Bradyrhizobium sp. AZCC 1610: one gene and its partners. The protein of the gene in region 2 interacts with the protein of the main gene of each other region in a pairwise test. Links are inferred from orthologs where the notes say so. Each region holds a gene or a part of one and is shown on either strand. Other genes may lie near its edges.

Region 1 (4,860 bases), 290 kb from region 2 along the record:
TTAACCATCGGCGCCGGCGGCGATTTTGATCGATTTGTGGGTTTCGACCGCTCGGATGGCGAGGGTTCGGAACTGCGCTACCGCTGCGGAAGCCGCTCGAAAGCCGGCATGCCCTCGGGCACGTGGTGGTAGGGCTGCTTGTCGATGGTGTAGATCGCAATCTGCGGTTCGCCGAACAGGCTGGGATCATCGAGCGTGCCAACCTTGACGACCACGGCGGGCAGTCCCGGCGGGCGCGTTACAACGTGCGTGCCGCATTCGGCGCAGAATTCCCGCGTCACCGCGCGTTCCAGGTCGGCGCGGGTGAATTGCTTGGGAGCTTGCCCGGTATACTTGAAGCCGGCGACCGGCATCAGCAGGAACATGTTGGTCGAGCCGCCCGAGATGTACTGGCACTCCCGGCAGTGGCACTGCGCCTTCATCATCGGCTCGCCCTCAGCGACATAGCGCACCTTGCCGCAATAACATCCGCCTTCGAGTTTCATGGCGCTTCTCCCTGTGCTGTTGCCGGCATTTCGACGGATCGCGCCCGGTTTGGCAAACCCTTTTCGCCAAAAAGAAAGGGGCTCCAACTTGCGCTGGAGCCCCTCAACGGTCAGGGCATTGCCGGGTATGTGCCCGAACCGGAGTTGTGGGTGCGACCCCTTGGGGATCGCGCCCCGGGAGAACCTACATGTTGTAAGCGCGCTCCGTGTGCTCGGTGACGTCGAGGCCTTCACGCTCGGTTTCGACGTTGACGCGCAGGCCGACGATGACGTCGACGACCTTGAACAGGATCGCCGAACCGATGCCCGACCACACCAGCGTGGTGCAGACGCCCCAGAACTGCGAGGTCATCTGCGCAACGAAGTCGTAGTCGGCGATCTTGCCGGCGGCGTAGTCCATGACGCCGGTGCCGCCAAGCGCCGGATTCACCAGGATGCCGGTGCCGAGTGCGCCGACGATGCCGCCGACGCAGTGCACGCCGAACACGTCGAGCGAGTCGTCATAGCCGAGCGAGTTCTTCACCACGGTGCAGAAGAACAGGCAGACGACGCCGACCACGAGACCGAGCACGATCGCGCCCATCGGACCGGAATAGCCGGCCGCAGGCGTGACCGCCACGAGGCCTGCCACCGCACCCGACAACGCGCCGAGCACGGAAGGATGACCCTTGACGATCCATTCCGCGAACATCCAGGCCAGCGCCGCGGCTGCGGTTGCAACGAAGGAGTTGGTCATGGCGAGCGCGGCGCCGCCGGAGGCCTCGAGGTTCGATCCGGCGTTGAAGCCGAACCAGCCGACCCAGAGCAGCGAAGCGCCGATCATGGTCATGGTCAGCGAGTGCGGAGCCATCAGCTCCTTGCCGTAACCGACGCGCTTGCCGATCAGCAGCGCACCGACCAGACCGGCGATACCGGCGTTGATGTGCACCACGGTGCCGCCGGCGAAGTCGATCGCGCCCTTCTTGAAGATCCAGCCGGCGTCGGCATTGATCTCGTCGAGCTTGGCCTGCGCCGCGGTCTTCGCCGCACCATCAGCCGCCGCGGCAAGCGCCTTGGCTGCATCCGTGATCAAGTCCGGTCCTGGCCAATACCAAACCATATGCGCGATCGGGAGATAGATCAGCGTGACCCAGAGCGGGACGAACAGCGCGACCGCCGCGAACTTCATGCGTTCGGCGAAGGCGCCGACGATGAGGGCGGGGGTGATCGCCGCGAAGGTCATCTGGAAGCAGATGTAGATGAGCTCGGTGATGTTGGCGTCGACGCTGAAGGTCGCGGCTTTCGAATCCGTCGTCACGCCCATCAGGAAGGCCTTGGAGAAGCCGCCGATGAAGTCGGAACCGCCGGTGAACGCGAGGCTGTAGCCATAGAGCGTCCAGAGAAGGACGACGATGCAGACGGTGTAGAAGACCTGCATCAGCACCGAGAGCATGTTCTTGGAACGGACGAGACCGCCATAGAACAGCGCCAGGCCCGGGATGGTCATCAACAGCACCAGCACTGTCGACGTCAGCATCCAGGCGTTGTCGCCCTTGTTGACGGTTGGCTCGGCGTAGGCAGCGGTCGCGGCGAACAGGCCGACTGCGAGGGCTGCCAATCCCGCGCTATAGGGACGTTTAAACGTCATTTGGTTTTACTCCTAAGTGGTAAGGTTTGAGCGCGAAATCAGAGGGCCGCGGCATCCGCCTCACCCGTGCGGATGCGCACCGCATGGTCGAGGTTGATGACGAAGATCTTGCCGTCGCCGATCTGGCCGGTCTTGGCAGCGGAGGTGATGGCGTCGATGGTCTTGTCGACCTGATCCGAGGCGACAGCGACCTCGATCTTGATCTTGGGCAGGAAGCTCACGGCGTATTCGGCGCCGCGATAGATTTCCGTGTGGCCCTTCTGGCGGCCATAGCCTTTGACTTCCGTCACCGTGAGACCATGAACGCCGATGGCGGTCAGGGCATCCCGGACTTCTTCGAGCTTGAATGGCTTGATGATCGCCATAACAATTTTCATGGGTATTGTCCCCGCTTGGGCCCGGTTCAGACCGACCGGGCGTTCTCGACTGAGATTCACCACGCGGAGATGTTCACTACGCGGGCACAGCCAGGACCCTTAGAATCAAATGCCGTGCCAGATCGAAGCCGTTCCCTAACAGACTATGAATCCGGCCCTTTTCGCCCTTTGCGGGAATTGCACGTTCCTGCGCCATTCCGTCGCGCCCAAAGCGTAGTCAGGCTTGCCCAAATCGTGGGCAGGCGCTGTTCAGCGACGCAATCCCTGCTCAGAGGCAGTGCAAGGAAGTGGTAACGGGGTGGGTGGCCTATTGCAGCGCTTCGCCGTGCTGCGAGATATCGAGGCCTTCCAGCTCCTGCTGCATCGACACCCGTAGCGGCGCGAACATGCCCACCAGCTTGAGCAGCACAAAGGTCATGCCGCCGGACCACACCAGCGTGGCGGCGATCCCATAGAGCTGGATCAGGACCTGCTGCGCATTGCCCTCGATCAGGCCTGCGGTGCCGCCGATCGCGTTCACCGCAAAAACGCCGGCGAGCAATGTGCCGGTCAGTCCGCCAACCCCGTGGACGCCGAACACGTCGAGCGAGTCGTCATATTTGAAGCGCTGCTTGAGCCAGGTGCAGGCCCAGAAGCAGAGGGTTCCCGCGACGACGCCGATGATGACGCCGTGCCACGGCGCAACGAATCCGGAGGCCGGCGTGATGGTGCCAAGACCGGCGATGGCGCCTGAGATCATGCCGAGCACCGATGGTTTGCGCCGTGTCGCCCATTCGATCGCGGCCCAGGTCAGCGCGCCGGCGCAAGCCGCCAGATGCGTCGCGGTGATCGCCATGACCGCGCGCGAGTTCGCGGCCAGCGCCGATCCGCCATTGAAGCCGAACCAGCCGACCCACAACAATCCGGTGCCGATCACGGCAAGCGACAGATCGAATGGCGCGAGGTTCTCGCTACCATAGCCTTGGCGCCGGCCGATCACCATCGCGGCAACCAGACCGCCGATGCCGGCGGAAAGATGCACGACGAGGCCGCCGGCAAAATCCAGCACGCCCATGGTGCCGAGGAATCCGCCGCCCCACACCCAGTGCGCGAGCGGCACATAGACGAACGTGAACCAGCCGACGGAAAAAAGCAGATAGGCCGAGAACCGCATCCGGTCCGCCACCGCACCCGCCACCAGCGCCACCGTGATGATCGCAAACGTCATCTGGTACAGCATGAAAAGCGCTTCCGGTATCGTCTTCGCCGCCGGGTTGACGCTCTCCATCGTCATTCCGATCAGGAACCAGCGATCGAGCGTGCCGATCCATGGACCATCGCCGACGAAGGCCAGCGAATAGCCGAACGCCACCCAGAGGATCGAGATGATCGCAACGGCAGCGAGGCTCTGCGCCATTGTCGCCAGCACGTTCTTCTTGCGCACCATCCCGGAATAGAACAGCGCCAGACCCGGTATCGTCATCATCAATACCAGCGCGGTGGCGACGATCATCCACGCGGTGTCGGCGGCATTGATGGTGGACGTTTCGGCGGCCACGGCCGGCGTCGCGAGCGAGCTCGCCGCAAGAGTGATGAGCGCAGCATTCCCCGCTGCACGATACGATGGTGCCCCCATGGAATTCCCCCGGCGTGTTGTCGTTTCGTTGTCGTTTCTTGGCTTGCCCGTCAGCGTCGTTGCCGCCGCGCCTTCAATTCAGTGATGTCTCAGAGCGCGTCGCTATCGGTCTCGCCGGTGCGGATTCTCAGTGCATGGTCGATCGGCGTGACGAAGATCTTGCCGTCACCGATCTGTCCGGTGCGCGCGTTCGCGGTAATGACTTCGACCGCCTTGTCGGCGACGTCCGAGGCGACCGCGATTTCGATTCGGAGCTTGGGCAGGAAGTTCACGACGTATTCGGCGCCGCGATAGATTTCGGTGTGGCCCTTTTGGCGGCCGTATCCCTTGACCTCGGTCACCGTCATGCCGTGGACGCCGATGGCCGTCAGCGCCTGGCGCACCTCGTCAAGCTTGAAGGGTTTGATGATCGCGACGACGAGTTTCATGGTCAGGCCTTCATTTCCCTGGATATCTTTTGAGCACTCGGCATGCTGACCGCCCGGCGGCTCGCTGCCCACGCAAATCTGGCATCTTTCCGGGCAAATGGCACAAAAAAGTTGCAGGTAGAAGGGAAAACATTTCGGGCTGGTGACATCGATCACTGTACAGGCGGTAGGATCGTCCGCCAAAATGCGGTTTCACCGCCAGCCGTCCGGCTGGCTTCCCCCTCTCCACGGCTCAAGGGACAAAAATGTCGAACCGATCGTGGTTTTATGCATCCAGCGGCCAGCAACAGGGCCCCTATCCCGAGGCGCAGCTCCGCGACCTCGTTAC
Region 2 (5,215 bases):
TGAGCAATACGACGGCGGTCAAATAGGCGGGAGCCGCCGGTGCGGGGCCGAGAACAAGCCAAATGAAAGCCGCCGCAGCCAATGCCAGCACCATGCCGCCCAGCAGCCATTGCTCGGCTGAGCGCCAGGATTTCATGGTCTGGTTGCGCATCATCGGCAGCACAAAAGGCTTGGCCATCCCGGACCGGCGCTGCGTCGCTAGGTGATCTCGATCATCAGCGGCGACAACGTCGCCCTCCTAACAGGCCGCATACTAGCAGCTTTTGGACCTCCGGAGCGATATTCCGGAAGACATTAAGATCCGGAACGGTCCTTGCGGTGCACCGACGTGCCTCCCGGGAGTGCCGATCGCCCGCCGCAGCCCGGATAGCGATCCCAAACCTAGGTATGATGCTGCGAACCGAATGTAACGTGTGGATCAACCTCCGTTTAATGGTCAGTTTCGTTTCAATGATGAAAGCTTGTCGGATAAGCCGATGGCACAAGAGTTTTCTGGAATTGCCCTGCGGGAAGGTTTTTACGCGAGACCTTCAACCGGACGTCTCGCCGAACGCAAATATCTCGTCGCAGTTGTCAAACCCGTAACCCGGCGATCACCGACCGCAGATTTGGGGATTGATATGACGAAAGCACATCTGCACTTGATCTGTTGCTCTGATGACATCGAACCCGAAGCAATGCGTCGGAGGCGCGGGCGCAGCTTCCAGCTATCCGTTATCGACGGAGGCAAGCGAGCAATCGACGCGCCGGGAGAGAAGCTTTGGGAAACCATGCTTGATCTGTTCGATCTGGGCATTCTGGTTTCCCAGGCAAACTATCTGACCTTCGTTGCAGCGAGCCTGACAGCTCTCGAGCTCCATGGTTGGGCTGATCCCAAACGGGCCAGCTAAACGCGACAGTGATCTGCCTCGCATGCAAGCGCGAAGCACGCGAGACCGCGGGTGCAGCGTGCACCCGGTCTTCCCTGCGCCCTCTGACTTTGGAGGGCAAGGTCAAAGGCAAACCTCGGGCAGTTCATGTCGCGAGATCGCAAAAGCATACTCAATTGTCGTCACCCGCCTTGTGCGCAATTGCGCACTGGGGCGGGTGGCCCAGTATTCCAGAGACGTCAATGATTGAACCGATAAGCCGCGGCGTACTGGATCCCCCGCCTGCGCGGGGATGACGCTGTTATGTGCGTCGCTACCTCCACGTCATTGCGAGCCACCCGGTCGGCGCGAAGCGCCGCCGGATGGCTCGCAATGACGGTGGGGCCGCAGGGGGAGGACGGCCCATCACGCCGCCGGCTGCGCGACGTTGTCTTCAATGGAGAGCAGATGAATCAGCGCGCTCTTGATCGCGGCCTGCCGGGTCGGCGCGTTGATCTGGGCGCCGAGCAGATCCGTCACGTAGAACACGTCGCGGGCGCGTTCGCCGAAGGTCGCGACATGGGCGGAGGCAATGTTGAGGTTGAGTTTCGATATCGCGGTCGTGAGCTGATACAGCAGGCCAGGGCGGTCGAGGCCGGAGACCTCGATCACGGTGTAGCGGTCCGACCACTGATTGTTGATGGTGACCTCCGGCTCGACCACGAAAGCGCGCACCTTGCCGCGGTTGGCCGCCTTGCGGGCCACCACTTCGGGCAGCCGCAGCTTGCCTTCCAGCACCTGCTCGATCATCTCGCCGATGCGGGTGGCGCGCCGTCCCTCGTCCTCGTCGCGGTCGTACTCCCTGGAGATCGCGATGGTGTCGAGCGCGCGGCCGTCGGTGGTCGTGTAGATCTGCGCGTCGACGATGTTGGCGCCGGCGGACGCGCAGGCGCCTGCAATGATCGACAGCAGCCACGGATGGTCCGTCGCCAGGATCGTCAGTTCGGTGACGCCGCGCGCCTCGTCGAAGCCGACATTGATCGCTAGCTGATGTCCGGCCTGCTCGCTGGCGCGGATGAAACGCGCCTGGCGGATTTTGCGTTGCAGGTCGACCTTGAGCCAGTAGGCGGGATAATGCCGCCCGATATAGGCGTTGAGTTCAGCGTCCGGCCATTCGGTGAAGGCGGCGCGGAATTCGGATTGCGCTACCGCGATGCGCTGCGCGCGGTTCACTTCCGAGAAGCCGCCGGTCAAGACCGGCTCGGTCTCGTAATACAGCGTGCGCAGCAACTGCGCCTTCCAGCCGTTCCACACGCCGGGGCCGACGCCCCTGATGTCCGCGGTGGTCAGGATGGTCAACAGCTTCATCTGCTCGACCGACTGCACGACCGCGGCAAAATTCTCGATCGTCTTGCGGTCGGAGAGGTCGCGCGACTGCGCCACCGTGGACATCGTCAGATGCTCTTCGATCAGCCATGCCACCAGCTCGGTATCGGCGGCGTTGAAGCCGAGCCGCGGGCACAGCCGCCGCGCCACCTTGGCGCCGGCGATCGAGTGATCCTCGAGGCGGCCCTTGGCGACGTCGTGCAGCAGGGTGGTAATGTAGATCACCGCGCGATGCTCGGGGCGGATCTTGCGGAACAGGTCGCTCGCGACCGTGAACTCGTCATTGCCGCCGCGCTCGATCTCCTGCAGGTGGCCTATGCAGCGGATCAAATGCTCGTCCACCGTATAATGGTGGTACATGTTGAACTGCATCATCGACACGATCTTGCCAAAGGCGCGGATGAAGTGGCCGAGCACGCCGGTCTCGTTCATGCGCCGCAGCACGATCTCCGCGTTGTCAGACGTCAGGACCTCCATGAACAGCCGGTTGGCTTCCGGATTTTCGCGAAGCTGGGCGTTCACCAGCTTCAGCGAGCGCGTCACCGTGCGCATCGCGTCGGGATGGAAGGCGAGGTTGTTCTTCTGCGCCAAATGGAAGATCCGGATCAGGTTGACCGGGTCGTGCTTGAAGACGTCGGCAGCGGCGAGGTTGATGCGGTTGTTGTCGATGATGAAGTCGTCACTGTCCGGCACCCGCCGCCGCTTGATGCCCGGCCGTAGCCGCGCCACCATGCGGCTCAGCACCGGCGCGGGCTTGGCCTGCTCTTCTTCCAGCTTGGCGCACAGGATCGCGGTCAGGTCGCCGACGTCCTTGGCGACGAGGAAGTAGTGCTTCATGAAGCGTTCGACATCCTGCATGCCGGGATGCGAAGTGTAGCCGAGCCTCACTGCGATCTCGCGCTGCATGTCGAACGACAATCGTTCCTCGGCGCGGCCGGAAACGAAATGCAGGTTGCAGCGCACCGACCACAGGAAATCGGCGCAGCGGCGGAAGGTGCGGTATTCCTGCGCGTCGAACACGCCGCGCTCGACCAGTTCGCCGGTCTCGCGCACGCGGTAGACGTATTTGGCGATCCAGAACAGCGTGTGCAGGTCGCGCAAGCCGCCCTTGCCGTCCTTGACGTTGGGCTCGACCAGATAGCGCGATTGCCCGGCGCGGCGGTGGCGTTCTTCGCGCTCGGCGAGTTTGGCGGTGACGAAATCCGAAGCCGTGCCCTGCACCACCTCCTTGTCGAACCGCGCGACCAGTTCGTCATAGAGCGGCTGGTCGCCGGTCAAAAATCGCGTCTCCAGGATCGCGGTGCGGATCGTCATGTCGCCGCGCGCCTGGCGGATGCATTCGTCGACCGAGCGCGTGGCGTGGCCGACCTTCAGTCCCATGTCCCACAGGCAATACAGAATGGCTTCCGCGACCTGCTCGCCCCAGGCGGTCTGCTTGTAGGGCAGGATAAACAGCAGATCGATGTCGGATTCCGGCGCCATCAGGCCGCGGCCATAGCCGCCGGTCGCCACCACGGCCATGCGCTCGGCGCCGGAGGGCACATGCGAGCGATAGAGATGCCGCGTGGCGGCCGAATAGAGGATGCGGATGATTTCGTCCTGCATGAAGCAGAGTCGCTCCGCGCAGCGGCGGCCGTGGCGATCCTTCAGCAGCACGGCCTGCGCGGTGGCGCGCGCCGTGATCATCTCGGCTTTCAGGAGTTGGGCCAGCGCCGAGCGAAACACGTCCTCGCGGCCGGCATGTTTTTCGGCCAGCGCATCGACCGCCGCGGTGATCCGCGTGGTATCGAAACGTTCATCCTCGCCCGAAGGGGCCTCAATCACGATGCTGTCCATGATCTCCCCGATATCGGACGGCGCAGGGGCTGTCACGGGCGATTGTACGGTCAAGTCAAAGCTATGCCGCCGCGTGCGCGAATGCCAGCCATAACCTGTTGGAAAAGCGTGGATTTCCGACGCCGCATAGGGCGGCCGCGGGGGACCGTGATGACAGCGCGTCAATAGCCCTTTATATCCGATGCACAAACAAAGTCGGGAGACGAAGATGGACGCTGCCGAACTCCGCGCGATGCAGGCCCCGATCAAGGAACGCTACAAGTCCGATCCCTCGGCCGCGGTCATTACGCTGAAAGCCAAAGGCTCGATCGACAATGAAGGCATCGCCTGCAAGGTCGAAACCGGCCGCGCGCTGGCGGTAGCTGGCCTCCACCCCGCCACCGGCGGCTCCGGCCTCGAGCTCTGCTCCGGCGACATGCTGCTGGAAGCCCTCGTCGCCTGCGCCGGCGTGACGCTCAAATCAGTGGCTACCGCCGTCGACGTTCCGCTCAGAAGCGGCACCGTCATCGCCGAAGGCGATCTGGATTTTCGCGGCACGCTCGGCGTCGACAAGGAAGCTCCGGTCGGTTTCGAGGAGATCCGCCTGCGCTTCGAGGTCGGAACCGACGCGCCGCAGGACAAGCTCGACCTGCTGCTGAAGCTCACTGAGCGCTATTGCGTGGTCTATCAGACCATCAGGAACGGCCCGAAAGTCTCGGTGTCGATGAAGCGGGTCTAGTTCGGTGTCGCCCCTGCCTAGTGCGCAATTGCGCACGGGCGCAGAGGCCCATAGCCACCGGAGTCCATGGGTGCGGGGAGTATCAACCCACACCTCCCATAATCGATAGGCCGCGGCGTATGGGCCCCTGCGTTCGCAGGGGCGACAGATAGAGAATGTCCCCCGAACTCGCTTTCATCCTGACGCTCGGCCTGCGCATGGCGATCACCGCGGCGTTCGTGGTGACGGCCTCGATTGTCACCGAGCGATCGGGCCCGGTGATCGGCGCGTTGATCGCGACGCTGCCGATCTCGGCGGGACCGTCCTACGTGTTCCTCGCGCTCGATCATGACGCGGCCTTCATCGCCGAGGGCGCGCTGGCGAGCCTGCCGATCAACGCCGCGACGATCTTCCTCGGGCTGACCTATGTCGTGCTGGCGCAGCGCCA
Region 3 (4,730 bases), 3.3 Mb from region 2 along the record:
TTCGACCCAGGTAGCCGTGACGTCCGCAACGAGCGCGATTGGATTTTCTACCGATAGGATCGCGATACCGATCGCCGCCGTCGCCGTTACCCCCAAAATACTCGCCTTGAGGATTCGCGACGAGAGAGCCGCTCTGCGCAAAGCCTTCCCGATATCCGGCTGCGCCGTTTCTTCGGCTTGCTCGGAGAGAAAGACAGGATAACGATCGTCCGGCAGGAAACCATCTTTTGTCGCCATTTGGTTGATGCCGCCTCTTTATTTGTTCTGCAGTACCAGTACCTCTCCAGCGAGGTCTAAAAGCGACAATCACCGCCACGATTTAGGAGAGATTTTGACTTCACTGGGATTCGGGAACCGCAAGATCACGCGGGAACCCGGATTGCTTTGAGCGCGAGCGGAAATGACCGCCACAAAATCAAAAGGCGCCCCGCAAGGAGCGCCTTTCGCATTGTTGGACGGTGATGCCTGCGGCGCGAACGCCGCGCGGGATCACTGCGAATAGTACATGTCGAATTCGACCGGGTGCGGGGTCATCTCGAAGCGCTCGACTTCGGTCATCTTCAGCTCGATGAAGCTGTCGATGAAGTCGTCGTCGAACACGCCGCCGTGCTTGAGGAAGGCGCGGTCCTTGTCGAGATTTTCCAGCGCTTCGCGCAAGCTGCCGCACACCGTCGGGATCTGCTTCAGCTCTTCCTTCGGCAGGTCGTAGAGGTCCTTGTCCATCGCAGGACCGGGATCGATCTTGTTCTTGATGCCGTCGAGGCCGGCCATCAGCATCGCGGCGAAGCCGAGATAGGGGTTGGCCATCGGGTCGGGGAAGCGGACTTCGACGCGCTTGGCCTTCGGGTTCGCCGTGTAGGGAATGCGGCAGGAGGCCGAGCGGTTGCGCGCGGAGTAGGCGAGCAGCACGGGGGCTTCATAGCCCGGGACCAGGCGCTTGTAGGAGTTGGTCGACGGGTTGGTGAAGGCGTTGATCGCTTTGGCGTGCTTGATGATGCCGCCGATGTACTGAAGGCAGGTCTCCGAGAGGTCGGCGTATTTGTTGCCGGCGAACACCGGCTTGCCGTCCTTCCAGATCGACTGGTGGCAGTGCATGCCCGAACCGTTGTCGCCGTAGACAGGCTTCGGCATGAAGGTGGCGGTCTTGCCGTAGATATGCGCGACCTGGTGGATGCAGTATTTGTAGATCTGCATCTGGTCGGCCATCAGCGTCATGGTGTCGAACTTCATGCCGAGCTCGTGCTGGGCGGAAGCGACTTCGTGGTGATGCTTCTCGACCTTGACGCCCATCTTGGCCATGGCGCCGAGCATTTCCGAGCGCATGTCCTGCACCGAGTCCTGCGGCGGCACGGGAAAGTAGCCGGCCTTGGTGCGGATGCGGTGACCGAGATTGCCGCCCTCGTACTCGGTATCCGAATTGATCGGCAGTTCCGAGGAGTCGAGCTTGAAGCCGGTGTTGTAGGGGGTGGTCTGGTAGCGCACGTCGTCGAACACGAAGAACTCGGCCTCGGGGCCGAAGAACACGGTGTCGCCGACGCCAGACGATTTCACCATCGCCTCGGCCTTCCTGGCGATGCCGCGGGGGTCGCGGTTGTAGGGCTCGCCGGTGGTCGGCTCCAGCACGTCGCAGACGATGACCATGGTGGTTTCGGCGAAGAACGGGTCGATCGTCGCGGTAACCGGGTCGGGCATCAGGCACATGTCGGATTCGTTGATCGCCTTCCAGCCGGCGATCGAGGAACCGTCGAACATCTGGCCTTCAGCAAAGGTGTCTTCCTCGATCATGCTGACGTCGAACGTTACGTGTTGCCACTTGCCGCGCGGATCGGTGAAGCGCAGGTCGACGTATTTGACGTCGTTGTCCTTGATCGATTTCAGGACGTCTTTGGCGGTCTTCATGAATACCCCTTTTGGCTGCGGGACGGTTTCCAGGAATCTGGAGCCTTGTCGGTTCTGATTGCATCAGAACCGGGCTCCAGTCGTTTATTTTGACGCGTTTTCTTCACGCGAACCGGTATCCACTTCGCTTGAAAACGCTCCAGCGACAACGAGACTTCGCAGACGATCGGTTGAGGTATCGCGAACGAAATCAGGCCGCCGGAGCAGCCCTTTTCTTGTTTTTCAGTCGCAAAATTCGGATAGCACCCGGCTTAGATAGCGTCCAGCCCGGATTCTCCGGTTCTGATCCGGATCGCTTCCTCGATGTTGGAGACGAAGATTTTGCCGTCGCCGATGCGCCCGGTCTGGGCGGCGCGGCGGATCGCGTCGATGGCCTTCTCGACCAGATCGTCCCCGATCACGATCTCGATTTTCACCTTGGGCAGGAAATCTACGATGTATTCCGCGCCACGATAGAGTTCGGCGTGTCCCTTCTGCCGGCCGAAACCCTTGGCTTCGGTCACCGTGATACCCTGCAGTCCGACTTCCTGAAGCGCCTCTTTTACCTCGTCGAGCTTGAATGGCTTGATGATGGCTTCAATCTTCTTCACTGAGCGCCTCCCGGGCATTTCCAAATTCAGAGTACAGATGTCGCGCGAGGCGCCGTCTGGTTTGATCCTTGCTTCCGGCACAGCACCGGAATGCTCATAATTGACGCGAACTGCGACGATCGTGAGCCGTTTCCTAACCGGCTTCCCCAAAAGCAGGGTCTATGCCAAGTTGTTAATACGCCTGATTTTGGAACGTTATCAGACTTTTAACAGGCAGATGGAAGAGGTCTGGCCGGAACGTTGCATGATAGCGAAGCTTATAAAATAGGCAAACCGATCAATTCCTATGCAGTCGAGGGCTAAGCGAGCCGCGCACACGGCGGAATGTGCCTCTGGAAAAGGCTGACGGATCGAGGATTCGGCATGGAAGTTTTGACCACGACTGAGATGGAGCGTGCCGACCGGTTGACGATCACCGCCGGCACGCCCGGCTTCGCACTGATGATGAGCGCAGGGCAAGCCGTGGCCGAAGCCGCGATGGATCTCGTCGGGGAAGGACCGATCATGGTGGTCGCCGGCCGCGGCAACAATGGCGGCGACGGTTTTGTGGCGGCGGCCGAACTGGCGGCGCGCGGCCGGGAGGTTTCCGTCATCCTGCTGTGCGAGCGCGACAGCCTGCAGGGCGACGCCGCGCTCGCTGCTCGTGGCTGGAAATATCCGGTGCTGCCGTTCAACCCGCAGGCGATTGGCAAGCCGGCCCTGATCATCGATGCGCTGTTCGGCGCAGGCCTCAATCGTCCGGTCAAGGGCGACCCGATCGAGATGATCGAGGCGATCAACGCCAATGGCGCGCCGGTGCTCGCCGTCGACCTGCCGAGCGGCATCAACGGCACCTCGGGCGCGGTGATGGGCGCTGCGATCAATGCCGTGGAGACCGTGACCTTCTTCCGCCGCAAGCCGGCGCACCTGTTGATGCCGGGGCGCAAGCACTGCGGCCGTGTCCGCGTCGCCGATATCGGCATCGACCCCTTCGTGCTCGAGGAGATCCGGCCGCAGACGTCGGAGAACGTTCCGCAAAGCTGGCAAAAAGCCTTTCCCGTGCCTGACATCGACGGCCACAAATATGCCCGCGGCCACGCGGTCGTACTGTCGGGGGAACTGGCGTCGACCGGCGCGGCGCGGCTCGCGGCGCGGGGTGCGTTGCGGGCAGGGGCTGGCCTCGTGACGGTGGCCTCGCCGCGCGATGCGCTCGCGGTTAACGCCGCGGCGCTGACGGCGGTCATGGTGCGCGCCGTCGATACCGTGGTCGAATTCGCCGACATGCTGGATGACAAGCGGCTCAGTTCTGTCGTGCTCGGGCCGGGTGCCGGCGTCAGCCCGCGGACCCGCGATCTTGTCCATACCGCGCTGTCGGCGAAACGCGGCCTCGTGCTCGACGCCGACGCGCTGACGAGTTTTGCCGATGCGCCCGAGCGGTTGTTTGAATCGATCAAGGCTGCCGAGGACCCGCAGGTCGTCCTCACCCCACATGAGGGCGAGTTTCCGCGCCTGTTCAGCGACATCAGCAACAAGCACCCCGGCCGCTCCAAACTGGAGCGGGTGCGCGACGCCGCCGAACGCTGCGGCGCGGTGGTGCTGCTGAAGGGGCCGGATACGGTGGTGGCGTCACCGGACGGACGCGCCAGCATTGCGTCCAACGCGCCGCCTTGGCTCGCTACCGCGGGCGCGGGCGACGTGCTGGCGGGAATGATCGCCGGGATGTTGGCGCAAGGCGTGCCGGCGTTCGAGGCCGCTTGCATCGGCGTCTGGATGCACGGCGAAGCCGCGCGCGAGGCGGGACCGGGGCTGATTGCGGAAGATTTGCCCGAAGTGCTGCCCGCGGTGTTCCGCCGGCTCTATGACGAGTTCGGGATTGAGTATTAGGCAACTCGAACTCGATGATATGGACGCCGCGGCGCGCGTTCACCGGCTCGCCTTCGACCACGCTCTGCCTTGGCTCGCCGGAATGCATACGCATGACGAAGACCGGTGGTTTTATCGCGAGCGGATGTTCAAGACTTGTACGCTTTGGGGCACTTTCGATCGCGACGTCATAACGGGCATGATCGCCTTCCATGACGACTGGATCGAGCAACTGTATGTACTGCCGGAGGCGCAGGGGCGGGGCGTCGGCACCGAATTGCTCGATGTCGCGAAACGCGCTTCCGAGCGCCTGCACCTCTGGACTTTTCAGCGCAATGTGAGGGCGCGACGCTTTTACGAAGCGCGGGGCTTCGCGTTCATCGAGGAAACCGACGGTGC

Evidence for each region.
Region 1: the proteins of V1279_RS33950 (region 2) and V1279_RS35380 interact in binary tests that used the Escherichia coli proteins (3 or more experiments, as listed by UniProt). The link is inferred for Bradyrhizobium sp. AZCC 1610 from one-to-one orthologs.
Region 3: the proteins of V1279_RS33950 (region 2) and V1279_RS18005 interact in binary tests that used the Escherichia coli proteins (3 or more experiments, as listed by UniProt). The link is inferred for Bradyrhizobium sp. AZCC 1610 from one-to-one orthologs.

Annotation. Positions count from the first base shown.
Region 1 is NZ_JAZHRR010000001.1:7,221,635-7,226,494, reverse strand. What follows is about bases 821-3,792. They hold V1279_RS35380 (P-II family nitrogen regulator), read right to left. Parts: upstream 2,490-3,792; coding sequence 2,151-2,489; downstream 821-2,150. Other genes in these bases: V1279_RS35375 (ammonium transporter), read right to left, coding at 2,797-3,792; V1279_RS35385 (ammonium transporter), read right to left, coding at 821-2,112. In the rest of the region: V1279_RS35390 (GFA family protein), read right to left, coding at 78-485; more of V1279_RS35385, read right to left, coding at 670-820; more of V1279_RS35375, read right to left, coding at 3,793-4,104; V1279_RS35370 (P-II family nitrogen regulator), read right to left, coding at 4,194-4,532; V1279_RS35365 (DUF4339 domain-containing protein), read left to right, coding at 4,778-4,860. UniProt on the Escherichia coli protein: Involved in the regulation of nitrogen metabolism. Regulates the activity of its targets by protein-protein interaction in response to the nitrogen status of the cell.
Region 2 is NZ_JAZHRR010000001.1:6,931,284-6,936,498, reverse strand. What follows is about bases 1,075-4,401. They hold V1279_RS33950 ([protein-PII] uridylyltransferase), read right to left. Parts: upstream 4,071-4,401; coding sequence 1,275-4,070; downstream 1,075-1,274. Other genes in these bases: V1279_RS33945 (OsmC family protein), read left to right, coding at 4,279-4,401. Outside these bases: V1279_RS33955 (hypothetical protein), read left to right, coding at 414-890; more of V1279_RS33945, read left to right, coding at 4,402-4,788; V1279_RS33940 (hypothetical protein), read left to right, coding at 4,944-5,215.
Region 3 is NZ_JAZHRR010000001.1:3,631,525-3,636,254, reverse strand. The notes cover bases 821-3,662. They hold V1279_RS18005 (P-II family nitrogen regulator), read right to left. Parts: upstream 2,490-3,662; coding sequence 2,151-2,489; downstream 821-2,150. Other genes in these bases: V1279_RS18000 (NAD(P)H-hydrate dehydratase), read left to right, coding at 2,853-3,662; glnA (type I glutamate--ammonia ligase), read right to left, coding at 821-1,899. Outside these bases: V1279_RS18015 (hypothetical protein), read right to left, coding at 1-237; more of glnA, read right to left, coding at 490-820; more of V1279_RS18000, read left to right, coding at 3,663-4,352; V1279_RS17995 (GNAT family N-acetyltransferase), read left to right, coding at 4,372-4,730. UniProt on the Escherichia coli protein: P-II indirectly controls the transcription of the glutamine synthetase gene (glnA). P-II prevents NR-II-catalyzed conversion of NR-I to NR-I-phosphate, the transcriptional activator of GlnA. When P-II is uridylylated to P-II-UMP, these events are reversed.